Regions from separate parts of the Shewanella sp. SW1 genome, predicted to be linked through region 2. Evidence: predicted binding sites of a transcription regulator. Region 2 holds the regulator's gene; the other holds the start of a gene.
What was found. The regulator sigma-54, encoded in region 2, starts transcription at its own class of promoters, with help from an activator protein. The targets are predictions, from matches to a motif close to GTTGGCACGNNNNTNGNNT.
Positions count from the first base shown of each region.

Region 1: a site for sigma-54 is predicted at 1,990-2,008, ahead of L5M71_RS03030 (DUF1328 family protein). Genes of this name have one in related genera too.

Region 1 covers NZ_JAKKSG010000002.1:278,590-294,556, forward strand. The annotation lists gene L5M71_RS03025 (leucine-rich repeat domain-containing protein) at 1-1,561, shown strand, start outside; gene L5M71_RS03030 (DUF1328 family protein) at 2,090-2,266, shown strand; gene L5M71_RS03035 (hypothetical protein) at 2,290-2,484, shown strand; gene L5M71_RS03040 (diacylglycerol kinase family protein) at 2,629-4,308, shown strand; gene L5M71_RS03045 (hypothetical protein) at 4,359-5,039, opposite strand; gene L5M71_RS03050 (major royal jelly family protein) at 5,231-6,307, opposite strand; gene L5M71_RS03055 (sigma-54 interaction domain-containing protein) at 6,417-7,787, opposite strand; gene L5M71_RS03060 (glutamyl-tRNA reductase) at 8,034-8,489, shown strand; gene L5M71_RS03065 (BON domain-containing protein) at 8,764-9,318, shown strand; gene L5M71_RS03070 (DUF3224 domain-containing protein) at 9,604-10,008, opposite strand; gene L5M71_RS03075 (hypothetical protein) at 10,138-10,914, opposite strand; gene L5M71_RS03080 (polysaccharide deacetylase family protein) at 11,128-12,267, opposite strand; gene L5M71_RS03085 (TonB-dependent receptor) at 12,609-15,245, shown strand; gene L5M71_RS03090 (tryptophan halogenase family protein) at 15,313-15,967, shown strand, end outside.
Region 2 covers NZ_JAKKSG010000015.1:123,903-139,869, reverse strand. The annotation lists gene L5M71_RS14805 (OmpA family protein) at 571-1,260, shown strand; gene L5M71_RS14800 (molybdate ABC transporter substrate-binding protein) at 1,526-2,362, shown strand; gene mgtE (magnesium transporter) at 2,442-3,806, opposite strand; gene L5M71_RS14790 (HPr family phosphocarrier protein) at 4,063-4,338, opposite strand; gene rapZ (RNase adapter RapZ) at 4,325-5,179, opposite strand; gene ptsN (PTS IIA-like nitrogen regulatory protein PtsN) at 5,176-5,619, opposite strand; gene hpf (ribosome hibernation promoting factor) at 5,622-5,909, opposite strand; gene L5M71_RS14770 (RNA polymerase factor sigma-54) at 5,938-7,416, opposite strand; gene lptB (LPS export ABC transporter ATP-binding protein) at 7,524-8,255, opposite strand; gene lptA (lipopolysaccharide transport periplasmic protein LptA) at 8,252-8,806, opposite strand; gene lptC (LPS export ABC transporter periplasmic protein LptC) at 8,793-9,353, opposite strand; gene kdsC (3-deoxy-manno-octulosonate-8-phosphatase KdsC) at 9,350-9,901, opposite strand; gene L5M71_RS14745 (KpsF/GutQ family sugar-phosphate isomerase) at 9,901-10,878, opposite strand; gene mlaF (phospholipid ABC transporter ATP-binding protein MlaF) at 11,522-12,340, shown strand; gene mlaE (lipid asymmetry maintenance ABC transporter permease subunit MlaE) at 12,337-13,122, shown strand; gene mlaD (outer membrane lipid asymmetry maintenance protein MlaD) at 13,179-13,652, shown strand; gene L5M71_RS14725 (phospholipid-binding protein MlaC) at 13,664-14,326, shown strand; gene L5M71_RS14720 (lipid asymmetry maintenance protein MlaB) at 14,323-14,607, shown strand; gene L5M71_RS14715 (BolA family protein) at 14,627-14,884, shown strand; gene murA (UDP-N-acetylglucosamine 1-carboxyvinyltransferase) at 14,894-15,967, shown strand, end outside.

The DNA of each region.
Region 1 (15,967 bases), on a different contig from region 2:
CAACTGGCTGGCGAAACTGGCCTATGCGATGCAGTTAGGCAAGCTGAGTGAATTATTAGGTAACACTGGCGACAACAATGTTCAAATTGAAAACCTCTATTTTGATAATGATATTAGCCGCGTCACCAGCCTTACAGAGAGTGAACTGACAAGATTCTTCGCTAAAGAGCTAGAAGAAGTCTATGAAGATAAAGACAAATGCCAAAAAACCGCCAAAAACTTAATCGATTATATCAAGCGCCGTACTGGCTTTTTGATCGACAGGGGACAGGATGCCGAGCAAGGGCACGAGGCAGTATTTGCCTTCAGTCACTTGTCTTTTCAAGAATACTTTGCCGCCCACTTTATTAGTGGGCAATGGTCACAGTTGAGTGGTAATCAGAAATTGGTCGACTCCCTGACCTTAAGTTGCAATAGCCAAAGCTGGTTCGAATGCTGGCAACTGGTATTTGAAGACTATTCCCAAAACGGCAATAGCCGTCAGCAACACAGCCAATTTATCGACAAGCTGTTTGGTACTGTTGAGCAGCTTGCTGAAAAATTCTCCGACAGAAATGACGTGTTCGGAGATAAGGTGGATCATGCACTGCATCTGCTGAGCAAAATCATCCTCAACCCTGCGGTTAAGCTCTCCCCCAACTACCGTCAACAGCAAGTCACTGAGCTGTGGCGTTATAATTTCCGCCAAGGTAATAAAGGTTCGGCATCCATCTATAGCCTGTGGCCCGAGCTTTGCCGCGATTATGACAACGAAGAGAGTTTGAGCCGCAAAGCGATAGCGGCTGCTTTCAAAGATTATGGCCAAGAGAATGCAGTGAGTCTTAATTTAGGTGGCGTACAATCGGCCGATCTACGGCCGCTCAAACTTTGGTCCAATTTAAGAGAATTAAATATACACCATACCCAAGTGAACACCTTGCTGCCATTGAAAGATTGCAAACAGCTGGAAGTACTTATATTCGATAACACTCAAGTCTCAAACTTAGCTCCGTTAGCCCAGCTTACCGAACTCGAATTCCTTTCTCTCTCAAACACTGCAGTAACTGATTTATCGCCGCTAGCAGGGCTAACAAAACTAACATATTTATATATGCTCAACACCCAAGTCTCCACGCTAACGCCATTGGCGGGACTGCAACAACTAAAGTCTCTAATGCTCCATGGCACTAAAGTGACAGATTTATCCCCCATAGCTAACTTGACTAATATTACCTTTCTTGTATGCAACAAGACTGATATTGCAGACTTGACGCCGCTTAGAAAATTAACTCAGCTAACAGTACTCTCTCTAAATAGAACTCAGGTCTCGGACTTAACCCCGTTGGCTAACATGCCTAAATTAGATATATTAAATATTGCCATCACTGCTGTTTTAGACCTAACCCCATTGAAAAAATTGACTGGGCTAAGAGAACTTAATATATCTCACACTCAAGTGACCGATCTCACGCCTCTGGCAAAACTGCCAAGCTTAGTAGAGGTAGATGCTAGCGGATGTGACCAGCTTGATGCGGCAAGCCTAAAAAACTTACCAAAGTACATCAAAGTACATCTTGATTGACGGAGATAGCTTGCTGATTAATTTCAACATATTGGCAGGTAATGACTCCATCCGATGTGCACGGCTGCACTCGCTCGCATTCAGCACACTCGCATGATGGCTCATCAAAACAGGGAGGTTTTGATGACAGCAATCATTGAGCGCCGCGCGTTTTTAACCACAGTAATTGCTTGGCGTTAAAAAGCCCATAGAGAACAAGCCGACACTGATTAATTAATGAATTGATTCACGAATTAACAGTGTCGGCTTTTATTTGTCTTTACTTATGAACGACATCAGCTCACAGTCTTTGATTCAACGCATTAGGCTGAAACTCTTACCGAAGCTTAGGTAAAAATTGCCTACCCCTCTTTTAATTCACTCACACCATTTTAAATAAAATGATTTAAATTATATTTAAAATCAATTAACTACTTAAAATTTTTAAAGTTGGCATTAAGATCGCAATCAAGTAAGAGCCATTAGCCGTTACCTTACAAGTGACACAAACGGTCATGAGAAGGATTAATACAAGGGCAGGAGGTTATTATGCTAGGTTGGACATTAGTATTTCTAGTTGTTGCCGTGATTGCCGGGTTGTTAGGATTTGCTGGGATTGCTGGCGCAGCGGCGGGAATAGCGAAAATCATTTTCTTCATATTTATTGTGTTATTAGTGATTTCTCTGCTGATCAATGCCCTTAAGGGTAAATCACCGCGACTATAATTTTTTTAGAAAAGGAGATAGATATGAAACCATTTACCCTGATGACAAGTGCAGCATTCGCATTATTACTCGCCCTAGGTTTAACGGCCTGTAGTGATAACAAAGCCGAAGACGCGGGCGAAAAAATCGATGAAGTAATGACTGATACAGGTAACGCCATCGAAGATGCCTGTGAAGAAGTCAAAGAAGGTGTTAAAGCTAAAGATACTAAGTGCTAAACAAACCTCACTTTAGGGTGGCAATAGACTCGTCTACTGCCACCCTTTTGGTTTAGACTCGCTCATTTCTGCATCTCTCATCTCGACATCTATCCATTCAAGTGCAACGATTTTAACCAAGAACAATGGCATTGGAGGACTTGCATGCTAACGAAGATCCACATCAAATATTTGTACACTGCAGGTGCAGTATTGTTAGCCTATTTTGCAGTAACAGACACTTCTCCCCTGCTCACTTTCATTTGTGCATGGACAAGTCTGTCACTGTTTTTAGTCGGTTCCGCCTATTGGTTTAATCTCGCCAGTATTTTTAGAAAACGCCAAGATGGCACTATTCCTTGGTATATTCGTTGGGGTTTTATTCCCTTTTTATTAGGCTGTCGACTCTATAACCACTGGGCCAGAAAATACGATTCAGTACCGCCCATGCAAAGGATTGATGAACATCTGTATCTCGGCTGTAGACTCTTTTCCGCAGATCTGGAAAAGATTAAAGCCAATAAGATCACTGCCATTCTGGATGTCACCGCTGAATTTGATGGCTTAGATTGGTCGCAATTTGAAGATCATATCGAGTATTTAAATATTCCCATCCTCGACCATAGCGTACCGACCAGCGCCCAACTCAATCAAGCTGTTAACTGGCTGCACCGCCAAGTGCGCGCCAATAAACAGGTACTCATTCACTGTGCTATGGGTCGTGGCCGCTCAGTGCTGGTACTCGCCGCTTATTTGGTTTGTAAAGATAAACAACAGTACTTCGCCGAAGTACTGCAACAGATAAAGCAAATCCGCAAAACCGCTGGCTTAAACAAATGGCAATTACGCGCGCTCGATCGCATGCTTAGTCAAGGGAAAATTAACATCCACAAAGTGGCGTGGATTATCGCCAACCCAGTTTCTGGTGGCGGGAAATGGCAAGAATACCGCGAGCAAATCCAAGATGAACTCAAAGCCTATTTTGACCTGACTTTAAAACTCACAACAGCAGACGAAACCGCAAATGTCTTCGCCGAGCAAGCCCGTAATGCAGGCGCTGATATCATTATCGCCTGTGGTGGCGATGGTACTGTGACTGAAGTGGCCTCTCAAATCGTCGATACGGATATCGTCTTAGGCATCATTCCTCTTGGCACAACTAATGCCCTCAGTCATGCCCTCTTTGGTTTAGGCAGTAAGCTTATTCCTATCTCTCAGGCGCTGGATAATATTATTCAAGGGCATTGCCAAGCCATTGATACCGCGCGTTGTAATGAGGCGTTAGTGTTGTTGCTTGTAGGCATAGGGTTTGAGCAACAAATGATTGAATCCGCAAACCGTGAGCGTAAAAATGCTCTCGGCCAGTTTGCCTACCTCGATGGCTTATGGCGCGCAGTGAATGCCGATATCACTTTAACCATCCAGCTCAGCTTAGATGATGCAAAACCCACAACATTGACGACCCATAGCATAATCGTTGCCAATGCCGCACCGTTTACCAGCGTGTTGGCGCAGGGCGATGGCGAACCAAACATGACCGACGGTTTGCTCGACATTACTTGGCTGGATGCTGGCGATGAACCCAAAGAGCAGTTGCTTAGCCTCGCTGAATTAGCGATTGCGGGATGGGTAAAAGAAGGCAATAAGAGTGTGCGAGATCAACAAGCGAGTGCAAGTAAAGTCCATCATGCCCATGCTAAAAAGGTCACTATCAGCAGCCAGCCTAAGTGTAAATATGTGATTGATGGTGAAGTATTTGAGCCAGCGGATCTCACTATTGAAGTCCAGCCAGCATCTCTTAAAGTGTTTGTTCCTTATCAGGAAACCACTGGGCAAGATGAGTGATCGTTGTGGAGGACATCCAGCCTAACTTTTTAGGCTGGATGACTGAGCATTTATAGAACGAACAAAAAATATAAAATATTCAACAAAATAAATATAACCAGCAGAACCAGTACCCGCATGAAATTAAATTCACTACCTTTGGGAAGTGATTTTTGAGTGGTGTTACTAAAATCCTGAAATTTACAATCTATCGCCTGCGCACATTGCTGTAGAACTTGTTGTAATTCCTTTCTATCAGTGCTGTTAGCCAATTTTAGTTGCGCGCCCTTAGGCTGCTGCAATTGTAGATAGGCGAGATAATGCTCAACGATATCTTCTGCTTGGCGATTACGCTCGAACTGGTGCCAATGGGTTGTTTGCAGCAGATAGAGTTGCACGGAGTGAATATCCGAAAAGGCATAGGAACGCCACCGCCACAATCCCATATACCTCCCATTGAATAAACCTTTACCGAGCCACAATTGCTGTTGCTCAGCGTCTAACCAACACTGTTGCTGAACAAACGCAGTCGGTAACACGGGTAACAATAGAAACAGTGTTACCCAGCCGAGAACGAGCTGTAGTATCGGATCGGGTTGTAAATAGGTTGCTCTGGCGCAGAGTAAACCAAGCAGTAATAACCCAGCAGCAAACAGCCATAATAGAGGTCGGTACTGAGTACTCAGAGTTTGAATATAAAATGCATTTTTAGAAGGTTGATTGAGTTTCACTGAACTTGTTCCTTGTTCCAAAAATTATCTCTCCATTCAATATTGACCTGTGCCAGTAACAATAAGAGGCATTGATAGTTTGCATAATCAACACCTAACTCATTTCTAGACGCTTTCGAGTTAAACCAAAAACTCACATCAACGTAAATACCAGTTGCGATATAACTCATACTGCAAATATAAGCTGCAACTTTGCAGTTGCAGCTAAGGTGTTATTGACCCGCAGCAGTATCCTCACCGGTCCAGAGTCGCATGATACGATAAGGCGGTTTGGCTGTTTCGGCTTTTCCATTAAAGGCTTTTGCTTTATGCAATTGATTCACTGAAATATATAACCAGCCTGTTTCACCAAATTGCACACTATCTGGAAAATCCAGTAGTGGAGAACTGACCGCTGTTGTTAGTGTGCCTTTGTTATCTAGCATGGAAATGGCATTGTGGTTCAAATTGGTAAAGTAATGATTACCTTGTTTGGACGTTGCTGCGCCATCTGATACAGGCTTGGCTCCGACTAATTTTACCGTGGCGATAATTTTATCATTATTGCCTGTTTGTAAAGCTGCAGTCGATAACTGATACCAGTGAGTGCCATTCATTGCACCATAATAGAGTGTACTTCCGTCGGCAGATAAACTGATTGGATTGACCGCTACACTGGCGACTTTGCCATTAAACAATGTTGTTTTGTTATCTATGTTCATTACTGCATCCGTTTCGGCCTGCAGCGAGCTATGACCTGAAAAACGTATTGTATGACCATCGTCGATACGCACCGCTAAGAGGCTAGGGTTGGCGATATCAGCTAAATAAATCCAGCCTTTTTGAGAGTCGACAACCAAATCCTGCATAAAGCTGCCTTTAGGCGCGAGAGCTTGTGGTAGGACGATTTGTTTATATAGACTGCCGTCCTTAATGTTGAATCCCCAAATCCTTGTTTGGCCTAATTCTAACCCCATATCTGCGGTCCAGAGGTGTCCAGCCTTGTCCTGAGCAATACCTAATAAGGTATCAAATTGAGCAGTATTGGCTGTCGATGTTTTTTGCAAATCCATTGAAGGCCAAGCTTTATAAGCGTTGGTCTCACGATTAACTTCAATCAATTGCAAACCTGATGGTGTATCAAATGGATGTACTGTGGCAAAAATCCGACCTTGTGCAGTGACGCTGACATTGCCAGGTCGTATTGGCAATTCAGCGACTGTTTCAAGACTTCCTACTGCTGGGGTGGCGTTTACAAAACTACTGGCTGTCAAAGAAAGCCATAATGCTGTTGTTAATAAGTGTTTCATATTCTATCTCCGCTTTTTCTGTTTAAGGGCTGTAGAATAGGAGTTATTATTTACAAAAAAAAGAGTATAAAGTTTAGCTCTGTTTCAATATTAATTTGATAATTAATGTTTATTCAGCAGTCGTTTCACCGGTCTCGACTTGCTGCTCGTACTTGCTAAGCTTGTTGTAGAGGGTTTTAACGCTGATCCCCAATTGTTCGGCGGTATCCGTTTTATTACCCTGAGTGGTTTCTAGTGCTTGATAAATAGCGATTCTCTCTAAATCATCTAAGCGCATGCCTTGGGGGATAACAACTTGTTCACCACCACATAAACCCACTTCATTCGTCTGAGGTAGCTGTAAATGGCTGGGTAAAATATCCTGATCGGCCAGAATATAGGCTCGCTCAATAGCATGTTTTAATTCGCGCACATTACCAGACCAAGGGTACTTAGCAATCATCTGAATACAGTCTTCAGCTAAGCTCTTATTCTGCTTTTCGGCCACGTTACGATAGGCAAGAAAATGCTGCGCAAGCCCAATAATATCCTCGCCACGTTCCCGTAAGGGCGGAACGCGAATGGGAAACTGAGCCAAACGAAAGTACAAATCTTCTCGAAATAGCCCTGCCTCTATCGCCACTCTGGGATCACGGTTAGTCGCTGCCACAATACGTACGTTTGCACGTTGCACTTTGTCGCCACCCACAGGACGATACTCGCTATTTTCCAACACTCTGAGTAACTTCACTTGATGATCAATCGGCATTTCGGTGACTTCATCGAGAAACAAGGTCCCGCCTTCAGCCTGTTCAAATACGCCTTTGTGATCGCGATTCGCCCCCGTAAATGCACCTTTGACATGACCAAACAGCTCACTGTCGACCAATTCTGGGCTTAATGCACCACAGTTAATCGCAATAAAAGGCTCGTTCACCCTAGGGCTGGCAAGATGTATGGTATTAGCAACCAGTTCTTTCCCTACCCCACTTTCCCCAATAATCAGCACATTACTGCCTGTCGCAGAGACGCGACGAATTGTGCGATATAGCTTGTGCATAGGAGCTGATGAACCAACAAGCAAACCGTATTGGTCTAGCTCGCTAGCAAAAGGATGCAGTCGATTAGGCGATGATGCTAAATACTGTGCAAAATCAGCAAAAATTTCGCTGATTAGCGGCATATCGTAAGGTTTGCGAAAGTGGTAACCAGCAAAATGAGACATTAACTGATCAAGATTAGGGTTTGGCTGACCGTCGGAGAGAAAAATAAACTCAATATTTGACATGGCCGCATTATCCAGCAGCACAAGGTAATCTTCACGACTAAGACTGGATAACTCAATAATGGCAACATCGACGTGATTTGCCCCTAGCTGCTCTATCCAAGGTAAGTCATCGACACTGCGTAGCTTATTAAAGTCAGCAGCGCCAGCAAGTTCGATGATTGCTTGCTCGGCGCTAACATCCTGCAAGTGATAAAAAAGTGTCAGTCGAGCCATGCGTATCTACTCCCTGTATGAAAAACTACTGTATGTCAGCCATGAAATTTTAACAACAGCAACGGTAATAGTTGCCGATGTTCTAAGATGATATCTCGATGAACGGAGAATATCAGTCTAAAAATCAGCCTGTTAAAATATCATTAAAAACGAGAACAGAATATGCATGGTAGCTGAACGAAACAAAATCAGTTTACCCAAGCAGTTAAACAATCTATGTCGAACACTGGCATTAGGAGGCCCATAATGAAGTCTAATGTTGTGCAACATCAGACTGATATCCGCGCCGATATCATGTTGATCGATGAAATCATCAAGCTGAATCAAGAAGGACTCACATTTTACAACCAAGCGAGGAGGTATGTCGAAGACTATAATCTTAAACGTGTTTTTTCCGCCAAAGCTAACATCCACCAACGAATGTTAACTCGGTTTGAACAGCTGAGACGTTTGGCTGACGAGCCAATTAATGGCCTAAGTCACACCGTGCACGTCACTTATGCTCAAGCAACAGAATTGCTGCAACAGTGCCAAATTTCGCAGGCTATGACCGCCCTTGTCGACATAGAGCAGCAAGTGCTAATCCAAATAAAACAAGCAGTAAGGCAAGCGCATCAGCCACAACTTGCAAACCAACTTGCAGAGGGTGCCGCTTGGCTGCAAATGAGTTACGACGGTACGGGATCGCTCAATCACCATTAATTCTCTGTCGCTAAGTGAGCCATATTTAACCGACTCCCCCACTTTTACTACAGACATAATACCGCACTGATGAGTGCGGTTTTTTATGCTCGAATGATGGCTCAGCATGCCAGAAAAAATTACATTTTGTCGGTAAAAAAGACCGACCAAAAGGAAAGTGCTAAGGTATAAAAACGCCAGATAAAACAATTAAAACATTAAAAATCATTACCTTAAAAACATTGGCACGATTGGCGCATTATCTAGCTTCGAGAAAACAACGGAGGATATGATTATGAAAACTACAACAGCATCAGTACTAGTGGCTTTACTTGTCGGTTCAATCAGTTTAAATGTGGCTGCCGCCCAAGATTGGAAAGGCGGAACCAAGGATGCGTGGATCGATGGTAAAGCAGAAACCACTTTACTGCTCAACACGAATCTCAATTCCTTCGACATCATTACAGATGTCAAAGATGGTAAAGTGACGTTAACAGGTAAAGTGGAAAGCAGTGTGGATAAAGCCCTCGCCACAGAGCTCATCAAGAGCTTAGATGGGGTGAAAGATGTAGATAACCAACTCACTGTGATGAATGAAAAAGAAGGCACCAGTGAAGTTGTTGCCACCTTAACTGACTCTAAAGTTGCCACAGTCATCAAAACGCGTTTACTGTTTTCAACTGACGTATCCGGCACCCAAATTAATGTGGATGTTGCCAATGGCATAGTCACATTGAAAGGTGAAGTTGCCAGCGATGCAGAACGTCAACTAGCACTGAAAATTGCCGAAAATACCGACGATGTGAAAAAGGTCGTTGATAAAATTAAAGTTGTTAAAAAAGTGTCTTAACTCTCGCGACAACGGCATTTTTTAAATTAAACGTATTTTAAGTAACAGCACACAGATCTAGACTCAAGGTTCGATAGTGCTTTATGAAAAAAGAATCAAAAAAACCAGCCTCAGCTGGTTTTTTTATGCCCATTTTCAGACCCAATCGAAAAGACTTACTCGCTTAAATTAAGAAGGGTGAATTCAGATGACTCGAATGATCATAAAGGAGAAGAGTTACAGAACACTGAGCTAAAACGCAGGCATTACTCAAGCTTCAAAGTCAAACTAAGCTTCAAAGTCAAACTAAGCTTCAAAGCCAAACTGGAATGCATAAAAATGTTGGCCATTCTCAATATTGATGGTCATAGTGCCAGTTAACCCCTGCAACTCCCCCGCCCCAGAATGGGGTACCACTTCTAAGATCAGACGATTTTGTCCATCGGTCATAATGCCAAAATGTTGTAACACAAAACTGCCCTGCTTACCGCACAAGTTGCCAACCACTTGTTCAATGGCCACATAGCCAGCTGAGCCCTTGACTGACGTCATAGCACTGAGCATTTCCCCTTTGCTGCGCCCCTCAAGCTCACCATAAAAGGTTTTATCTAAGCCCATACGTCCTAACGTTACACCACCAATACCAGTAGCATAGGGGCTATCAGGAGTGAGCTTAACATCAAATTTCCCAGTGATTTTGCTAACTTGCATGACACTCTCCTTGTCGAAATCTTATGCTGACCTATTACCTGCTAACGCTTGCTATTGAAGCAAACATCACCCACTGACCGAAAAACAACTTAGCATAAGCCTGCGCAGATCCATAATGGCATTTACACGCTACTTATGTATGCTGGTCTCACTCACTATCATCTCTATGGTTTTGACTATTTCAGGGCTTTCAGACATAGGTTGGTCAGACGCTCTATCGCGATAAGTCACAGCAATTTTGAATGGGGCTTCAAAAGGATAAACAGGTTCAATACTATCAACTTCGATTCGATCGCCAAGCATGACACTGCCTAAGTGTTTCAAGCTATTGTGTTTAAAATCCAGATTAAACAATCCAAGATACCAAAATACGCCTGAACCTTGAGTCGTCACAATAAAGGGCGCCACAAAGGGCATAGTTTGCATTTTAGGATCATCTTGAATCGGTGCGTCACTTTGGGTGTCCGGCTCTAGAGCGGGATCGAAATTTAACGGTGTAATGCGCAAGTAATCGAGTAATGCTCGACCTTTTATCTCACCATCTTGGTAGTCGCCCATAGCAAACTCTGTTTGCTTGATCTTAATAAAATGTGTCAGTGCAACGGACTTGCCGCCCTCAGGCAGCGTTATTTCAACAGGATTGGCGGTATTTAAGCTAAAGAGTTTAAGCATCACTTCCGATGCATTCGCCACAGGCTTTACCTCAAAAGGTGTCACAGTTTCGATCTCATTCGCCTGAGCCTGAGTTTTTTCATGCGCCATGGCCTCATCGTATTGCATCACCTGTCCATCTTCCATCACCATATAAATATCATCATTGGTCATGTTGAAACGGTAAATACCCGCAGCAAGTAAGGCTAATACCACTAAGGTTGCCGCTATGGTTAATTTTACAAACGTACTCATCTTCTCTCCCCAATCGCGCTCGTTATGCGCTACTTTTCTAACACCGATAAACTTCAAATCAATGTCGGAGCAGTATTACAGATACTGAGTTAAAGCGAAGTGGGTAAAGTGTAAAAAATGCCGCTATTTTGAATTTTGTCAGGCTAAGTTCAGCAACATGCCTTTTACTCGACCAATATGATGGGCTGAGTAAATACTCAGCCCAATACATCACTACTTTTCGTTTTTCCACAAGGCTGGGGTTTGACTCGGTTGCCAATTACTTTGGGAGAAATGGGCTTGCACTAAGGAATAGATTTTATCTTGATACGAGACAAAATCAGGCTGCTGATAATCATGCTGATCCTGCCAAGCAGGAGCATAGTTATCTAGCGTATCGAAACGGTATCCTTGGCGCTGCGCTTCTTCCACGAAGCGTTTAATTTTAGGCAAATTGATGGTCGCACCTTGACCACGGTGCGCATTCTCAAATAAGAAGTCATGGGTCAAGATCACCACTTTACCGTCGTGCAAACCATCGCTACAGTCTAAGTTCTGCGTGCGACTGTTGAGAGGGTTCATTGTGGTGCCCGCACAGGTATTGATCACTTGATTGATTTTATCCACCAGCTCAACCCCATCGGCCATAGATTCAGCGGGAAAGGCAACCCCCCAATCCTCTGGTCCCCAGTCTAGATCCCAGCCAAATATTTTATAGTCACTCTCGGCGAGCATGTTTTGAATTTGCACCGCAACTTGCGAACTGTTGGTCGAGGTTTCTGCGGTACAAGCAAAAGCAGGATCCCAAGGCGGCACAGTATCGGATGTCGCACACAAGCCGTCGCCTTTGAGTTTACTGGTCACTCGCCAACCATTGGTGTAAGGCAAACGTGCCAACTTAGTCATCTTGTTATTGGGATAACTGGCGGCATTAGGAATAAGTTCAACCACTTTGGCCGTGTTCGTCACGAAATAGGTGAAATCGGTGGCCGCATCTTGATAGGATTTTACAGGCCAGAGTCCAACTTGATTACAATATGCCGCCCCAGATTGCACGCCATCAGTGCAGTTATGCAGCATATGATCGTAACTGTGGTTTGCCAGAATATGACCATCGTCTAGCAAACGTTGTAGGGCGACAGCCGCTAATGCCTCGTTTTCATCCCCTTCGCCATACATATGAAACGCATTAATAAAGAACGTTGCCTTAATATTGGCATCCTTTAACGCATCTAACAGCCCTAAGGTCGCGTCAATTGGACCATCATCAAAGGTAAGGTAAATGGTTTTATCGCTGGCGTAGGCCGCACTTAAGCCAGTACTCAAGCTCGCAACACAAAGCCCAACTGCAACGGCTATCGATTTCAGTTTCATGATTTCATCCTATAAATAATGTTTAAAGATGAATAAGTTAGTTCTCTTTACGCACTGGTTAATTCATAACCTGTAGACAGCGAGTTCACTCATCCGTTTAGCTTATCTATAGTGAGTAATCCCACCAGCATTAGTTATACCATCCTAGCAACAAGCCATACTTTTCTACGCTAAGTCGATAAATTCTGCCTTTGCACCCAGTTAACCATCCTTTACCCAAGGCTTCAAAGACAATAGAAAAATACCAATCCTAGTGTGAAAAGTACCGCATCAACAATTCGATAACAGGTAAGTTAACTGGAGAAAAAAACAACATAAAAGCACTACAGGGATGCAATAACATGTCAGAAGGTCAACTATTTAAGAGCTCTTTGCTCGCATTATGTATCGCTAACGCCTTGTTCGGGATGAGCTCAACCGCAGTCGCGGCGGAGCAACAAGAGGCAACTGCAGAAAATATTGAGGTAATCCAAGTACGCGGCATACGTCGCTCGATTGAAGCCTCAATGAATACCAAACGCTTCGCCGACTCCACGGTCGATGCCATCACCTCGGAAGATATCGGTAAGTTTCCCGATAAAAACATTGGTGATGCGCTGCAGCGCATTTCTGGGGTAACGGTCGATAGGCAATACGGTGAAGTGAGTGGGGTCACCATTCGCGGTACAGCGCCAGAACAGAGTCGTATTTTGCTGAACGGTCAAACCGTTGCCAGCACCTCTTGGTATGATCTTGGTCCTGCCACTCGTACCTTCAACATGGAATTATTGTCAGCCGAGCAAGTCAGTGCGGTTGAAGTCCACAAAACGCCAACCGCTAGCCTTGAAGAAGGTGCGCTGGGCGGCACTGTCGATCTCAAAACCCGTAAGCCCTTAGATCTCGATGCTCACACTTATCAAGTGGCGGGTGAGTTGAGCCAAAGCAGCCTGTACGATGAAACAGATCCGAGTGGATCTTTCGTTGGAAGCTGGAAAAATGATGATGAAAAATTTGGTATTTTAGGCGCTTACTCAGTAGAAAAACTCACCAGTGGTCGGCATGTATTAGAATCGCTCAGCGGTTACTATGAGTACTTTTCCGCTGATCCTGCACAAAACCAAGAATCAACTGTCGGGGCGTGGGGGATTGGCTCACAGGCGTTTAGGGCCGAACGTGAACGGACCAGTGCCCAAGTTACACTGCAATTTGCACCGACTGAAAAAACAGAGTTCACTTTAGATTACTTTAATTTTGAACTCGATATCCCCCACGTAAACCATAACTTCTTAACCGTTGGCGCCCGCGGTTCGGGCTCCACCAACGTAGTAAATAACGCCCAAGGCGGCACGGCATCGACAACGATTCTGCCAGCGTATGCGTCGATTATTTATAACCCTGTGGTACGCCACGCGGTTAATATGAAGTCTGACGTACTCAACTTAACCGGAAAATACGTCGGGGACAGTTTCACCCTTAGCGGCGTCATTGGCCAATCGACCTCAGATGGCGGCACCCAAGGTGGTTCATCTTCTTGGTGGATCCCTGCGACGGACCAAGGCGGTAAAATTGGCGATCCCGCCTTCCCTAATGGTCAAGGCAGTGTCGATGGCGGCTTTAGTTACGACGCCACGGGTCCCTACCAAGTGGTGCTGACGAGCCTAGATGCCAACGATGCTAGCCAGTTCAAGCATGCGCAGGAAGCCAACTACGAAACCACAGTGCAAGATCATAAAGTCACCTACGCACAGTCTGACTTCGAATACCAACTCGATCATGATTTTATTAATAAAATTGCGGTCGGGATTAAGTACAACACCAGTGATTTCGAGCGTAATGCCTTCAACCGTAACCCCGCAGAAATCCTAGGTTTCGTGCCTAATGGCAATCTTGCCAACTGGAGCGATGGCGTGCTATCTGGCCTGCATTCCCAGAGTGGCGGCAATGTACTCGACTCCTATGCCAAGTTAGATGAAGACAAATGGTGGGCCTTTATCAGTGAGAAATACGCCAATGGCGAGTTAGTGGAAGTCGCCGATCTCGGTAACACCTTCACTGTCGAAGAGGATATGTTGGCCCTGTACGCCCAAGCGGATTTCAGCGGCGAATTCTATCGTGGTAACTTTGGTTTGCGTTACGTTAACACAGACCAAACCTCAACCGGTTTTGCCGATGGCAAACCCTACAATGAATCCGTTAATTACGATAATTGGTTACCGAGCATCAACGTCGCCTTCGATCTGCAAGAAGATTTAATCCTACGTGCCTCGGCCTCTGCTGTGATGGCGCGTAACAACTACAGCGATCTTAAACCTGGCTTAGCCATAGCGAAAAACTTTGGTACTGCGACCGGCGGTAATCCGAATTTGAAACCCTATAAGGCGAACCAAGCCGACCTTGGCATCGAATGGTACTTCACTGAATCTTCTATGCTGTCGGCGGCCTTGTTCTACAAAGATATTGATAACGTAGTGTTTGTCACTGAGTCGACTCAGTATATTGAAGGTTGCGGCGCGTCAGAATCCGAGTGGGATAAATGCCGTGTCACAGCTCCTGCCAACGGCGGCAGCGGCTCAGTGACTGGGCTTGAAATCCAGCTACAACATAACTTTGAAAGCGGTTTTGGCTTCTTAACCAACTACACCTATGTTGACAGTAAGAGCACTCGCCCAGATGGCACCGAGCAGATGATTGAAGGCGTATCAGAAAACTCCTTCAACGGTTCACTCTTCTACGAAGATGATCTGTTCAGCGCCCGTATCGCCTATAACTGGCGTTCAGAATACTTAGGCGTAGGTAATATTCAAAACGTGTTAAACGACAGCTATCAACAAGTGGATGCCTCGATTATTTGGCATGCAATGGAGAACTTAGATATCTCACTCGAAGGGGTTAACTTAACCAATGAAGTGGTGCAATCCTATGATGTTAAATATGGATTGACGCAAAATACCATCGAATTTGGTTCACGTTATTTCGTCGGTGCCAGTTACAAATTTTAATTTTGAATCACACCATAGCCGACCTTAGGGTCGGCTTTTTGCGTTGATAATGCAGCGGGGATAAACCATGAAAGTGAAGCAAGCAATCAGAAAAATCATTATCTTAGGGGGTGGAACCGCAGGTTGGATGGCAGCGGCAGCCCTCGCGAATAACCCCGTATTTGCCGCCATTGAGCTCTGTTTAGTGGAATCGGACAACATAGGCACCATAGGCGTTGGTGAAGGTTCAACGCCACACTTGAAACGCTTTATGGACAACTTAGGCATTAGCGAAAAAGATTGGATGGAGCCATGCCACGCCAGCTATAAAACTGGCATCGATTTCATCAACTGGAATGGGGACGGGCAGCAATACTTTCACCCCTTCTATTGTCAAATGGATGTGAAACCCGCTGAAGTTTTCTTTATCAACGCCAATGCAAGACGCCGCGGTCATGGCAGTGCAGTAAAACCCGATGCGTTTTTCTCCAGCGGCGTACTGGCGAAACGCAATCTCAGCCCAAGGCCGAATAAAGCGTTGCCCTACGCTAACGAATATGGCTATCACTTCGATGCCACTGAACTGGCCAACTACTTAAAAGAATACGCTTGCCAACGCGGCGTAAAACACCTCATCGGCGATGTCATTGAAGTTTCAACAACCCAAAACCAACATATAGACGCCTTAATGCTGGCGAATGGCGAACGACTTAACGCCGACTTTTTAATCGATGCCAGCGGTT
Region 2 (15,967 bases):
ATGGCGCAGACAAATCCATTCGTGGCGACATAGTGCGATAAAGTTCATGACCGTTTTCATACTTCCTCCTTTATGACCCTAAATACTCGAGCCCATTTTCTGTCTCGATAGGTCCATTTAATTTGGATTAATCCTGTTGAAGTCGACTCTAGTTTTTCGGCGATGTTTACCGCGTCTGACTGTCCACTCACTTAGTAGTATGTAAAATTCGTGCCAATATTCTAATTTTTATTTTAACCTTTTAAATCATTGGATTGCGCCTTCGATTAAAACGGCGTTATTTTTTAGTGCTGCCAATAAAGGTGCAAGGTGCACTATTTCGGTGCCATAGACTTGATATTAAATTGGCTGGTACAAGCCATGATTGAAGCCCGAAATCTGTATCTTTGCTGACTAAAATCTGGATTAGCATAATTGAAGATGGATAAAGGATTGTCTCCAGCGCAATTGCTTATATACTGCCTGCTTTGTGGCAATCCCTAGGTCATTCGTATTACCTAATGGACGTGATATTTCTTGCCCTTTTGAGCGGTATTCACAGTCATCAATCATATAAAGAGGTTATAAATGATGAAGTGTTTTCAGGCAGTGCAATCTAAACCATCCCTGTTAGCCATAGTGGTATTGACGACCGCGCTAGTTGCATCGGGTTGTACAACAATCAATCCCTATTCAAACGAAGAACAAACCGCTAAAGCGACCAGTGGCGCATTGATTGGTGCCGTCGCGGGTGCCGCAATTGGAGTGGTATCTTCGAGCAAGAGCGACCGCGGTAAAGGTGCCTTAATTGGTGCTGCATCGGGCGCTGCAGTCGGTGGTGGTATTGGTTATTACATGGATGTGCAAGAGACTAAATTACGCCAACAATTAGCCTCAACGGGCGTGAGTGTGACCCGTAACGGCGATAACATCATTTTGAATATGCCTAATGAAGTGACCTTCGGCGTAGATCAAACCGAGTTAAGCGACGGTGCTAAACGCGTGCTGAATTCAGTGGCGGTTGTGGCTAAGGAATACAGCAAAACGCAGCTCAACATATTAGGTTATACCGACAGCAGTGGTTCAGACTCTTACAATTTACGTCTGTCACAGGTCCGTGCTAGCGAAGTGGGTAATTACTTGATGAATAAAGGCGTTGCCTCTGCCCGTGTAAAATCAAAAGGTATGGGTGAAGCGAGTCCTATTGCATCAAATGCCAATGCAAATGGCCGAGCACAAAACCGCCGCGTTGAGATCGTACTAATACCAACGGGTAAATAGTCTGGTCTAAGCACAAAGTTCTCGCTGAAAAAGTCGCCTGGGGCGACTTTTTTGTTTTCAGTGGTGGGCTAATTGAGTGATTAGCTTGCCGTGCTTCAATTAGACAATTTGTCCTTTGTGAAGCGCACCTTGAGTGACCTGCACCACAAACATATCATTGCTAATTAGCTTGGGATGAGTTCAGCTTGATCCCTTTATCGATTTCACGTTCTGTATGGGGATAAGTCACAAGAATGACTTTTAGTGCCTAAAGGAGAATATGACTATGATAAGCAAAAATGTGTTACTAGCCTTGAGTTTAAGTCCTGTCATCATGGTGACTGCTGTACAAGGAGTGCCGATGAAAGCCGAAGTGACCACAGGAGTCGCGCCGATAGAACTGCGCGCCGCAGGCAGTTTAAAGGCTGCGATGAGTGATATTATTGCTGCTTATCAAGCACAGTCGCAAATGAGTGTTGTAGCGCAATATGCGCCCTCAGGTTTATTGTTAAAACGTATTCAAGAGGGTGAAAAAGTCGATATCTTTGCCTCGGCGAATATGAAACATCCACAGGCATTAGTGGATTCGGGTCAGGGCGAAGCGGTGCAAATGTTTGCCCGTAATCAACTCTGCGCTGTTGCTCAAGGCACAGTTCAGGTGACGAGTGCGACCTTACTCGATACCTTGTTAGATCCTAAGATTAAAGTCGGCACCTCAACCCCGAAAGCCGACCCTGCGGGTGATTATGCCTGGGCCGTTTTTGCTAAGGCCGAAGCGGTAAAACCCAATGCGAAAGCCGCGTTAGAGACCAAGGCATTACAACTGACGGGCGGTCCTGAGAGCGTTAAACCGCCTAAAGATCGCAATCCCTATGGCTGGGTGATGGAAAACAAGCAAGCGGATATCTTTTTAACCTATTGCACTAATGCTGTGCTGGCTAAAAAAGAAGTGCCGAGTTTACAAATCATCGACTTACCGCAGGAACTCGCCGTGGGTGCCGACTATGGTTTACTGGTTTTACAAGGCGCTAATACTGCCGCTAAGCCGTTAGCTGAGTTTATTCTATCGACAAAAGGTCAAGCGATTCTGAGCAGTTATGGTTTTCAACCTCCGGCAAAATAGCCTTTTTTAGCTTTCCAGCGGGATAAAAAACGGCACCTTTGAGGTGCCGTTTTTGTTATTAGCTCAAACTGTTAAAGCGTTAGTTCATCAGGTAGAGCGTCGCTAACCCGAGGAAGGCGAACAGGCCAACCACGTCAGTGACTGTGGTGAGCACCATACCGCCAGCGAGGGCAGGATCGATTTTAAGTCGTTTTAAAATCAATGGAATACTCGCACCTGCAAGCCCTGCTACTGTCATATTGATCAGCATGGCGCTACCAATTAATCCCGCAAGTGCCATATCATCCTTCCATAGCCACACGGCGACAAAGACTAAAATAGACCACATCAAGCCATTGAGAAAACCAATAGATAGCTCTTTACCGATAAGCCAGCGGGCGTTGCTTTGGCCGATATGTCCTAAAGCAATACCGCGGATCACGAGCGCTAAGGTCTGATTACCGGCAACACCGCCCATGCTAGGGACAATCGTCATTAGGATGGCGATAGTGGCAAATTGCTCAATAGTGCCTTCAAACATATTGCTGACCGACGATGCGAGCAGGGCGGCGAATAAGTTTATGGTGAGCCAGAGCGAGCGACGTAGGGTACTTTTTAGTACAGGACCAAAGGTATCTTCATCTCCATCCATCCCCGCCATACCCATCATGGAATGTTCAGCATCTTCGCGGATAACATCGACTACGTCATCGATTGTGATACGCCCGAGCAGCTTACCATCACTGTCGACGACAGGTGCCGATACCCAGTCATTGCGTTCGAATTTCTGCGCGACTTCGCTGTCGGACATGCTCACAGGAATACTTTGAATATTGGGATCCATGATATTGCGAATTGTGGTGCTTGGCGCGCAAGTCAGCAGATCTGCCAGCCTAACACCGCCAAGGACTTTGTCCTGTTTGTCGACCACATATAAGGTATCTGTGGTATCGGGTAGGTTGCCCCTTTGCCGAAGATAGCGCAGCACCACATCGATATTCACATCGGGTCTTAAGGTGACTGTATCTGTGTTCATCAAGCTGCCGGCGGTCTCATCTGGATAAGATAGGGCTTGTTCTACCCTCAGGCGATTTTGTTCCGTCATCGACTGCAGCACTTGTTTGTAAACTGCGTCGGGTAGACTTCGCAGAATATAGGCGAGATCGTCGGTGTCCATGCTTGCTGTCGCTTTCGCGACTCGCTCAGGGCTCATGCTGCGGATAAGTGGGTCTTTGAGTTCTTCACTCAACTCATCGAGTATGTCGCCTATTTGTTCCTGATCGATGAGCTGCCACAATACTTGTCTGGCACTTGGCGGTGATGATTCTAAGATCAGCGCGATATCTGAGGCGGCCATTTTTTGCAGCATATTACGCACGTGTACGAACATGCCGCTGCTAAGCGCTTGGTTTAACTGGTCAAGACTATGTCCGGTGTGATCGTTTTCTGCATTATCTACGGGCATTTGTCCTCCATTGTGCGGCAAATTGGTTTGAGATCTTAGTGTTGGGCTAGGATTTAGCGGTGACTAAGCGTCAGTCGATGACATAGATTAAGACGGCTAAGGTAAGGTTAAGGCCAGCGCCAGCGCAATGACCGCTAGTGTAATCGCCAGTGGCTTGTATCGTCGAGCGACAAATGTTTTGCCATGTGTGAATGGCAAGTTTTTTAAACTAGACATGAAGTGAAACTAACGATGAAGTGCTTAGTGTGAAGTGAAACTAACAGGCTTCGTCAAACTTAGCGTCGATTAAGGCACAAATGGCATCGAGAGCCGGCTCTGCATCTGGGCCTTCGGCGATCAGCTTAATGGTTTTACCCATACCAGTTTCAAGCATCAGTAAGCCAAGTACACTGGCGGCCGATGCTTGTTTATCGCCTTGGATTAAGGTGATGGTCGCATCAAACTCGGAAGCCAGTACCACCAACTTAGTGGCGGCACGGGCATGTAAACCGAGCTTATTACAGATGGTTATCTGACGCTCAAGCTTTGGCATTATTGAGCTCTCGATGACGGGCATAAACTTTATGTTTACCGTTACTAAAGCGTTTTGCCAATTGCTCTGCGACGTAAACCGATCTGTGCTGTCCACCTGTGCAGCCAATGGCCACAGTTAAATAACTGCGATTGTTACGCTCGAGGTGCGGCAGCCAAGTCTCCAGTAAATTTTCGATTTGCCAGATGAACTTATTGACCAGTGGTTGGCGATTTAAGAACTCAGCTACGGGTTCATCTAAACCAGTCAATGGTCGCAGTGCCAACTCCCAGTGGGGATTGGGCAGGAAGCGCACATCGAACATAAAGTCGGCTTCGGTGGGCATTCCGTGCTTAAAGCCAAAGGACTCGAAGTTGATCACGAGTTCTTTATCGACACTACCAAGGAGAATTTGTCTGACTTGGTCGCTTAAATCATAGATATTCAAATTCGACGTATCTATGTAGTGATCGACCAGTTTTGACATAGGCTCGAGCAGTTTTCCCTCCAGCTTTATCGCTTCTTGCAAAGAGACTCGGCTCTTCGACAAAGGATGCAAACGGCGGGTTTCGCTGTAACGCTTGAGCAGAATTTTATCGCTGGAGTTAAGGAAGAAGCTCGTTAACTCAGTATCTGGAGGTAGGCTAGCGAGTTGTTTCACTAAGACCTTATCCTGCTCAGGCATGTTACGCACGTCGACACTGATGGCGACGAGATCGTTACTGCCTTTGAGTTGCTCAAGCAAACTGCCAATCAATGGCAAGGGAAGGTTATCGACACAATAATAGCCGAGATCTTCGAGTACCCTAAGGGCGACAGATTTGCCTGAGCCTGAGCGGCCCGACACTATGACCAGTTTCATCCAGTGATTACCTGATAGAGTTCCGTTTCATCATGCGTCTTGCGTAATTGCTTTAATATTTGCTTGTCGCTCAGCTTTTCGGCCATGCAAGACAAGGTACTTAAGTGCTGCTGACATTGGTCTGCAGGCACCAGTAGTGCAAATAAAATATCAACAGGTTGCTTATCGATAGCATCAAATGCTATCGGCTCTTCACACTTAATTAGTATGGCAATGGGCTGATCTATATCGGCTAGTCGACCATGTGGAATGGCGATGCCGTTACCTATACCTGTGCTCCCCATCTTTTCGCGCGCCACTAGGCTTTCGAATATCTCTTGAGATGAGAGGGTCGGGTACTGGGCAGCGACTAAGTCGCTGATGAGTTCCAGTACCTTTTTCTTGCTGCCCGGAGTGGCGCAGGTAGTGCACTCCGGCCGCAGTATGGTACAAAGTTCCATTATTAGTGTTTTGTTAACTTCTCTTTGTGTTTAATAACCTGACGGTCAAGCTTGTCAATCAGGGCGTCTATAGCGGCATACATGTCAGCATGCTCTGAAGTAGCAAAAACTTCACCACCTATGAGGTTTATTCTCGCTTCAGCAATTTGTTGCATTTTCTCAACATTGAGCACAACGTGCACATTATTGATCTGTTCGAAATGGCGTTCAAGTTTTGAAAACTTTTCTTCTACATATGCACGTAACGATTCGGTAATTTCGACATGGTGTCCACTTAGGTTTATTTGCATAGAAACGTCCTCCGATATCCACTGTAGGTTATAAACTTTTACGCTGATTAGAAGGTGGAATAAGCATAGCCTCTCGGTACTTCGCAATGGTTCTGCGGGCTACGTTGATCCCTTGTTCTGCCAGAAGTTGTGCCATCTTGCTATCGCTTAATGGTTTTTTCTGGTTTTCCGCTGCCACCAGTTTCTTTATAAAGGCTCTGATTGCTGTGGATGAGCACTCACCACCATCGTCAGTACCGACGTGGCTAGAGAAGAAGTATTTTAGTTCAAAAAGTCCCTTAGGGGTATGCATGTATTTTTGAGTTGTGACCCGTGAGATGGTGGACTCATGCATTTCTACCGCTTCGGCAATATCGTTAAGCACCATAGGCTTCATGGCTTCTTCACCGTACTCAAAGAAACCTTGCTGATATTGCACTATGCAATTAGCAACTTTAAGCAAAGTGTCGTTACGGCTTTCTAGACTCTTAATAAACCATTTAGCCTCTTGCAGATGGCCGCGAATAAATTGGCTATCGGCTTGGTTTTTTGTGCTGCGTGCCATAGAAGCATAATGTTGATTTACATTGATTTTGGGCATGCAGTCAGGATTAAGCTCAACGACCCAGCGGCCATTTTTCTTCGACACAGACACATCTGGGATAACGTATTCGTCATTATTGGGCGTGATCAACAAACCTGGGCGAGGATTGAGGGTTTGGATGAGTGCTATACCATCCCTTAATTCATCCTCTTTTAATTTAGTCTTACGCATCAATAACCTAAAGTCTCGGGCGGCGATCAGATCTAAATGATCTTTGATCAGCATACGGGCGTTTTCTAGGTTGGGAGTATCAGCGGCGAAATGCGACAGTTGGATCAACAGGCATTCACTTAAATCGCGGGCGGCAACGCCTATGGGATCAAAATGCTGAATACGCTTGAGTACGGCTTCGACTTCGTCAAGCTCAACTTCAGGATTGCCCATGGCTTCGAGAATTTCTTCAGTGCTTTGGGTGAGATAGCCCTGATCGTCGATGGCATCAATAATGGCGGTGGCAATGGCTAAATCGGTTTCAGAAAACGGCGTGAGGTTTTTTTGCCATTCTAAGTGTTCGTACAAACCTTCACTGGTCTCGCCTTGGAAGGGCATATCGTCTTCACGACTGCCGCCGGGGCCTGAGTTTGGGGAGGCGGTAAACACTTCATCCCATGTGGTGTCCATGGGGAGCTCATCGGGCATGGATTCTTTGGTTAGCGACTCTGCCGTGTCTATGGTGGAGCTGTCTTTTTCTGGTGGCAGAGTGCTAGATTCACTGAAATCCGTATCGGATAGCGTTTGGTTTACAGGGGTTTTAGTGGCGTCGAATTGATCCTCTTCCAGCTCGAGAAGGGGATTAGAATCTAATGCTTGCTGGATCTCTTGCTGCAGTTCTAATGACGACAGTTGCAACAGACGTATGGCCTGTTGTAATTGTGGCGTCATGGTTAACTGTTGACCCAGTTTGAGCTGGAGTGACGCTTTCATGTTACCGCTGATCCCTACGTTATTATTGTTGGATGAGGTCGCTTATTATTATCTTGAGTGAAGCCCAATGGCGGTATAAATTGCCTCCATTGGCTTCGCTCGATTAACTATAGCCTGAATTGTTCACCTAAGTACACTGCCCTAACTTGCTGATTGTCTAAGATCTCTGCTGGAGTTCCTTCGGCAATAAGGTTTCCGTGACTCACAATATAAGCATGTTCACATACATCTAATGTCTCGCGGACATTATGGTCTGTGATCAGTACGCCAAGGCCGCGACTTTTGAGTTGTTCGATAATCTTCTTGATGTCGATAACCGAAATAGGATCGACGCCGGCAAACGGTTCATCGAGCAAAATGAACTTAGGATTAGCGGCTAAAGCCCGCGCAATTTCGACGCGGCGACGTTCGCCACCCGACAATGACATGCCTTGGCTGTCACGGATGTGGGTGATATGAAACTCTTCGAGCAGATGTTCTAGTTCTTCTTCTCGTTCTTCGTTTTTAAGTTCTTTACGAGTTTGCAGTACGGCCATGATGTTGTCATGAACAGTTAGCTTACGAAAGATACTGGCTTCTTGCGGTAAGTAACCTATGCCTTTGCGGGCACGCAGATGCATAGGATCTGCGGTTAAATCATCATCGTCGATAAAGATATGTCCCTTATCGCTCTTCACTAGCCCGACAACCATGTAAAATGTCGTGGTTTTACCTGCACCGTTTGGACCGAGTAGGCCAACGACTTGACCGGTTTTTACCGTCAGACTGACGTCTTTAACCACTTGGCGACTCTTGTAACTTTTCGCCAGATTTTGTGCTCTTAAGGTGATTTGGGTCATTTAGAGTCCTGCTTTTTTACAGGTTTATCCGCCGGAGCGTCTGATTTAGCATCATCTTGATAGTTTTCAGGCTGAATAATAGTGATCACGCGATCGTCACCACTGCCAGTACTCTCGGCCATCAATTTCTGTTGAATCATGTTATAGCGGATTAAATTGCCTGTAACTTGGCTACCTGCTTGATCTAATGACGCCATACCTTTCAGTGTTAAGGTGCGGCTCGCCATATCGTAACGAATTTCTTTCGCGCTCGCCGATGCAGGACGGCCATCGTCTAATATTTGGCTATACGTAGCAGGGTTGCCTGTGGCGACCAAAGTTTTGCTATTTTCACCTTCAGCGGAAAATGCACGCAGTTCATTTGCTTGGATTTTTATTGAGCCTTGGGTAACTTCCACTGGACCAAAGAAGATGATCTGGTTGTTTTTGATATCCGCAGTTTGGCTCACAGCTTTAATTTTGACTTCTTGCTTTAAGTCGCCGACTTTCGCGAAAGCACTCATGCTCATAATTAGCATTAGGCTGGCAAGTAATACGTTATTTTGCTTCATATGTTCCTACTACCTGACTGGTCAATTGCACTTCTTGCGCGTTGAGGTCGGCATAAAGGCCTTGGCCTTGAATATTAAAATCTTTCCCTGTGACGTAAATGGTACGGTCAGAGGTCATTATCATAGTGTTGAGATCGAGTTCCAGATAACTGGTGGACAAGGTCTGAATCGGTTCTTCTGGGCTAATGGCATCGATAATAACATTATTTTCTAATACAACCTTGCCAGTTTCCTTGTTTAGCTTGCCCTGATCTGCCCTGAGCTGCCATTGTGCTTTACCTTGGTCTGGATAAACAAGATAAACAGGTTGAGTAAAGAAAGTTTGATTCGTTGAATCATAATGTTCCATGTGTTTCGCCGTCACACGGCTATTCACTAGTCCTTGCTCATTGAACTCAACACTGCGCAGATCTTCAACGATGAAATCTGGGGTATTTTGATCTTTTACTCTGTTATCGGAATCACCGCTGTGTTTGTTCTGCACTTGCCAGTAAAGCGCTAGTGCGGTTCCAAAAAAAGCGATAATCGCGAGTGTCACACGACTCATATACTCATTCCATGGGCCGAAGTGAATTTATTTTGACTTAGGAGTAACAGATCTGTGAGTTCACGCAGTGCACCGTGGCCACCATTGAGCGTAGTCACAAAATGGGCGTGTTGGCGTATATAGGGGTGGCCGTCAGCAACACTGACCGCTAAACCGACGACATTCATCACGGGGAGATCGACAATATCATCACCGATATAAGCCACTTCTTCTGGGGTGACACCATAAAGTGCGAGCAATGCTTCATAGGGCTCGAACTTATTGTCTACGCCTTGGTAAATATGGGTAACACCAAGGGCTGTCATACGGTTTTCAACGATTTTGGATTGACGTCCTGTGATCACGGCGAGGTTGAAACCGCTGGTGAGGAGTGAGCGCACGCCATAACCGTCACGGGTATGGAAGGCTTTGAGCTCTTCGCCGCTATTGCTCAAGTAAATACGGCCGTCGGAAAACACCCCATCGACGTCACAGATTAACAGTTTAATCTTTTGCGCGCGTTGCCACACATCATCACTGATTGGGCCGTAAAATCCTTGCTGTGGCATTAAATGACTCCTGCTTTTACCATATCGAGCATGTTAAGAGCGCCAATAGGATGGCGATCTTTATCGATAACAATTAATCCGTTGATATTTTTTGAGTCCATCACTTGCAGTGCTTGGGCGGCCAATACATTATCCGTGATCGTGACGCAGTTACGGGTCATCACATCGGCAATGGGCGTCGTGCGTAAATTCACTTCGGCATCAATAACGCGGCGTAAATCACCATCAGTGAAGATACCAACCAGTTTGCGCTGATCATCAATAATCGCCGTCATGCCTAAGCCTTTCTTGGAGATTTCGTACAGGGCTTCTGTGATGCAAATATCGTGGTTGACGAGCGGTAAGTCATCACCGCTGTGCATCACATCGCAGACTTTTAACAGCAACTTACGTCCTAATGCACCGCCGGGATGGGACATAGCAAAATCATCACGGGTAAAGCCTTTCGCTTGCAGCAGCGCAATGGCGATGGCATCGCCCATCACTAAGGTTGCTGTGGTACTTGAGGTGGGTGCTAGTCCAAGTGGGCAAGCCTCTTCTGGGACTTCAATACATAAATGCACTTTAGATAATCGCGCCATATTCGATTCGGGTTTACCCGTTACCGCGATAACGGGCACGCCCATACGTTGGATGACCGGCATTAAGGTGAGGATTTCGCTCGACTCACCGGAATTTGAAATCGCTAAAATCACATCGTTATCGGCCAATACACCCAGATCGCCGTGGCTGGCTTCACCCGGATGCACAAAAAATGCGGGCGTTCCTGTGCTGGCGAGGGTGGCTGAAATCTTATTGCCGATATGGCCCGATTTGCCCATTCCCATGACAATCACTTTGCCTGTGCAGTTGAGGATCAACTCGCAAGCTTCTGCAAATTCAGCCGAATCAACATATTGATAAAGATTGTCTAGGGCTGACTTTTCAATGTCGATAACTTTACAACCCCATTGGCGCAGTTGTGATTTGTCTACCATGTCTATCTCTCTTTTTGCATTGTCTTTGTCGCCCCATTGATGGGATTGGAATAGCACAATTTGGTACGCGATAAAGATGATATGTAATAGGCTTTCTGCCAAGTATTAGTTTGTTTTCAGACAATTTAGCTTATGTCTTACTGTGGTTTATTACCGAAAACAGCAAAACAATTGCGGCAGGCTAGAGCGATTGATCCGACTCGTCAAGTTCAACTGCGTTAGCTATTCACGCACAATAACGTGTTTAGCGGCAGAAGGTCTTGAGCAATATCATCGTCTTTGTCGTTTATTTCAATGGATTTATCCCATATCGCAGCGGGTATTACCCTATGGGATGCCTCTATTGCGCGATTGCGTATCGACTCTCCCCGATAAAAGTGGGCGAAGAGTGAGCTAAGTGCGAACGAATTAGCCAATACTGCCAATTCTGCAACCAGGTTGAAAACATTAAGTAACATTTTACCTGTGCAGAGTGAAAACTTAGGGCGCATTTTCGCTGTAAATGAGGCAAATTGAAAGTATCGCAGGGCGATAGTGTCGATTCGGTTGTAGGTTAAAGCGCAATTACGTACAATTTGCGGCTCTTCGATTGGTCAGTCTCGGAAGACTAGGATCACCTCATTTGCAAATGTCGGAATCAAGCATGACTCAAGAACAAACGCCGTTGGTTGAGATCCGTAATTTGGGGTTTAGCCGCGGTCAGCGTGTGATATATGAAGATATTAGCCTGTCCATTCCAAGGGGCAAGGTGACGGCGATCATGGGGCCGAGCGGCATAGGCAAAACGACCCTGTTGAAATTGATTGGCGGCCAATTAACGCCTGACCATGGACAAGTGTTATTCGACGGTCACGATATCCATGGCGTGAGTCGCAATGAATTATTTAGTCTGCGTAAGCGGATGAGCATGCTGTTTCAAAGTGGCGCGCTGTTTACCGACATTAATGTGTTCGATAACGTGGCGTTTGCGCTGCGTGAACATTCTGGACTGCCTGAAGACATTATTCGCACTATCGTGTTGATGAAACTTGAAGCCGTAGGTTTACGTGGTGCCGCTCAGATGATGCCGAGCGAATTGTCCGGTGGTATGCAACGCCGCGCCGCATTGGCCAGAGCTATCGCGCTTGAACCTGAAATGGTGATGTACGATGAGCCTTTTGCAGGGCAAGACCCAATATCGATGGGTGTGTTAGTAAAGCTTATTCGTGAGTTATCCGATGCGCTGAATCTGACTTCAATTGTGGTGTCCCACGATGTGGATGAAGTGCTTGGCATTGCCGATTATGTATATGTGGTGGCTGACAAAAAAGTCATCGCCCACGGTACCCCTGAAGAATTAAAGTACGCTGATAATCCGCAGCTGAAACAGTTTATTCAAGGTGCTCCGGACGGCCCTGTGCCGTTCCATTATCCGGCAAATGATTACCAGCAAGAATTAATGGCAAAAGGAGTTGGCAAGTGAAGTTAATCGACAGTATTGCCGACTTAGGCCGCAGCGCGATTGAGCTAGTGCTCGGTTTTGGCCGTGCAGGCCTTATGCTGTGGGGCGCGATTTTTCGCTGGCCACGCGTGCGTAAAGGTTTTCCATTATTAGTGCGCCAGATTTATGTGGTCGGTGTGCAATCTATGGTGATTATTTTAGTCTCAGGACTCTTTATCGGCATGGTGCTCGCACTGCAAGGCTACAACATCTTAGTTGGTTTTGGCACCGAAGAAAGCTTAGGTCCTATGGTGGCGCTCAGTTTACTGCGTGAGTTAGGGCCAGTTGTTACCGCGTTATTGTTTGCGGGACGGGCGGGTTCAGCATTAACTGCTGAAATTGGTTTAATGAAAAGCACTGAGCAGCTTTCCAGTTTAGAAATGATGGCGATTGACCCATTAAGGCAGATTATTGCACCGCGCTTTTGGGCTGGAGTGATCAGTATGCCATTGCTGGCGTTGATGTTTACCGCTGTAGGTATTTATGGCGGGCACCTTGTTGGCGTGGAATGGAAAGGGATCGACAGTGGTGCGTTTTGGTCGATTCTGCAGGCGTCTGTCGAATGGCGTCAGGACATAGTTAACTGCTTGATCAAAAGTGGTGTGTTTGCCGTAGTGGTCACTTGGATTGCGTTATATCGCGGTTATCAAGTGATCCCAAATCCGGAAGGCATCAGCCGTGCAACGACCCAGACTGTCGTTCAGTCGAGCCTCGCTGTATTGGCATTGGATTTTTTACTGACAGCCCTGATGTTTGGCCGCTAACGGAACACTGCGGATTTCGACACAGGTTAGATGGATTAACAGAGTGGTAGCTGAACATGTTGACACGAAAAATTGAATTATTAGTGGGTGTGTTTCTTTTAACAGGATTGGCCGCTTTTTTGGTCTTAGTCTTTAACGTCGCCAATATTGAAGTGAAAAGCAGCGATAGCACTTATACCATACAAGCCAATTTTACCAACATTGGTGGTTTGAAGGTGCGTTCGCCAGTCAAGGTTGGCGGTGTTGTCGTTGGCCGAGTGAGCAGCATAGATTTAGACCCAGTTAAGTTAGTGGCTGTGGTCACATTAGTGATGGACAAGCGTTACGATAAATTCCCTGAAACCAGTAGTTTAGCCATTTTGACTTCGGGTTTGTTGGGCGAGCAATTCTTAGGGTTAACACCGGGTTTTGTCGACGATGATGTCAGTATGCTGAAAGACGGCGATAAGATTGACGACACTCGCTCGGCATTAGTGTTGGAGGAGCTGATTGGTCAGTTCTTATATAGTATGGGTTCGAAGGATAAATAGGGGTTACCGCTATGTTTAAAAACTTATCTCGTTTTTTATTGCCGTTAGTGATGGTTTTAGGGGCAACGAGCGCAGTCGCCGCTGATGTGGTTGTCGATACGACAGATCCGTATGCCATGGTGAAAGCCGTTGCCAATAAAACCTTCGATCGTTTTCACAAAGATAAAGCATTAATCGATGCAAATTCAGACCATTTAAAGGTGATTGTTCGTGAAGAACTCATGCCTTATGTCGATTATAAATACGCTTCTTATAAGGTATTAGGCCAATATCTTAAGGATTCAACCGAAGAGCAACGCAATCGTTTCGTCAATGCTTTTGAAGGTTATTTAATCTCTACTTATGCTCAAGCCTTTACTGAATATACTAATCAAAAAGTGGAATTCTCACCTGGGATTGATTTCAGCAAAGAGAAAATGGTCGATGTAAACGTGCAGATCATCGAAGCAGGTCGCCCACCTATTAAACTGTTGTTTAAGGCACGCCGTTTAAAGGATGACTCATGGAAGGCATTTGATTTAGTTGCCGAAGGTGTGAGCTTACTGTCTTCTAAGCAGTCGGAAATCTCTAATCTAATTCGCCAACAGGGTATCGATCCCGTGATTAAGATGCTCGAAGATCGCACAAAAGAGAAAGTGGTCATGAAGGCTAAGTCAGGGAAGTCACAGTCGTGATTGAATTTGTGCAACAGGGGACAGTTTGTCATCTCAAAGGGCGCATAACCCAAGCCGATGTCATTACACTTTGGCCACAGCGGCAACAACTGCTGAATGAGTCAACCCAGATATTGTCTCTGTCTGGGCTCGAATACAGTGATAGCGCTGGCATGGCATTTTTGCTGGCGTTAGTGCGTGAACATCGCAGCCAACTTGTATTGAGTTCTGCTTCAGCACAACTTAAAAAACTAATTGATTTATATGATTTAGATGCCTTCTTTACCGAAGAAGCGCATTGAGAATAGGGTAATAGATTTCATGGAATGCAGCTTAATCGAACAGATTTTACGTGATGCGTTAGGGCTTGAAGAAGTTCACGCTAGCTCGGATGGTAGCCATTATAAAGTGATCGCCGTAGGTGAATGCTTCGATGGTATGAGCCGAGTCAAACAGCAACAAGCCATTTATGCACCGTTGACGGCACACATTGCCAGCGGTGAATTACATGCATTAACGATCAAAACTTTCACGCCGACTCAATGGAAACGCGAAAAAGTTTTCAACATGCCTAGCTAGTGAGGAAAAGTGGATAAACTAACAATTCAGGCAAGTCCCCCGCTTGCCGGTGATGTGATTATTTCGGGTGCTAAAAATGCAGCTTTGCCTATTCTGATGGCGGGTGTATTGGCTGAAACCGATTTTGTGGTTTCTAACGTACCCAATCTGCGTGATGTGAGTACGAGCTGTAAGTTATTACGCTGTCTCGGCGCTGAAGTGACTGAACTCGGTGACGGACAGATCCGCATTTCTACCACTAATCTGAATGAGTTTTGCGCTCCCTATGATCTAGTGAAAACCATGCGTGCTTCTATCTTGATCTTAGGGCCGTTATTGGCTCGTTATGGTACTGCTGATGTGTCATTGCCTGGCGGCTGTGCCATTGGCGCAAGACCAGTGAACTTGCACTTACATGGCCTCGAAATGATGGGCGCCAAGATTGAAGTGAAAGAAGGTTATATCAAGGCCCGTGTTGATGGTCGTCTTAAAGGCGCACATATCTTTATGGACATGGTGAGTGTTGGTGCCACCGAAAACTTACTGATGGCCGCAGCATTGGCCGATGGCGAAACCGTGATTGAAAACGCGGCCCGCGAACCTGAAGTGATTGATCTCGCTAATTGCTTAATTGCCATGGGTGCAAAAATCACTGGTGTAGGCAGTGCGACATTGCGTATTCAAGGGGTTGAGCGTTTACAGGGCTGTAATTACCGAGTTATGCCAGATCGTATCGAAACCGGTTCATTTTTGGTGGCCGCTGCGGTGACCCGTGGTCGCATTCGTTGTTTAAAAGCCGATCCTGCATCACTTGAGTCGGTTATCGCAAAACTTGAAGATGCAGGCGCGACGATTACTACGGGCGAAGATTGGATTGAGCTCGATATGCAGGGTAAACGTCCGAAGGCGGTGAATATCAAGACGGCACCTTATCCTGGTTTCCCAACCGATATGCAGGCGCAGTTTTGTGTGCTCAATGCCTTAGCACAAGGTACGGCAACCATAACTGAGACTATCTTCGAAAATCGTTTTATGCATGTGCCTGAACTTATCCGTATGGGCGCTACCATGGAGCTTGAAGGTAATACCTGCATCATTCAAGGG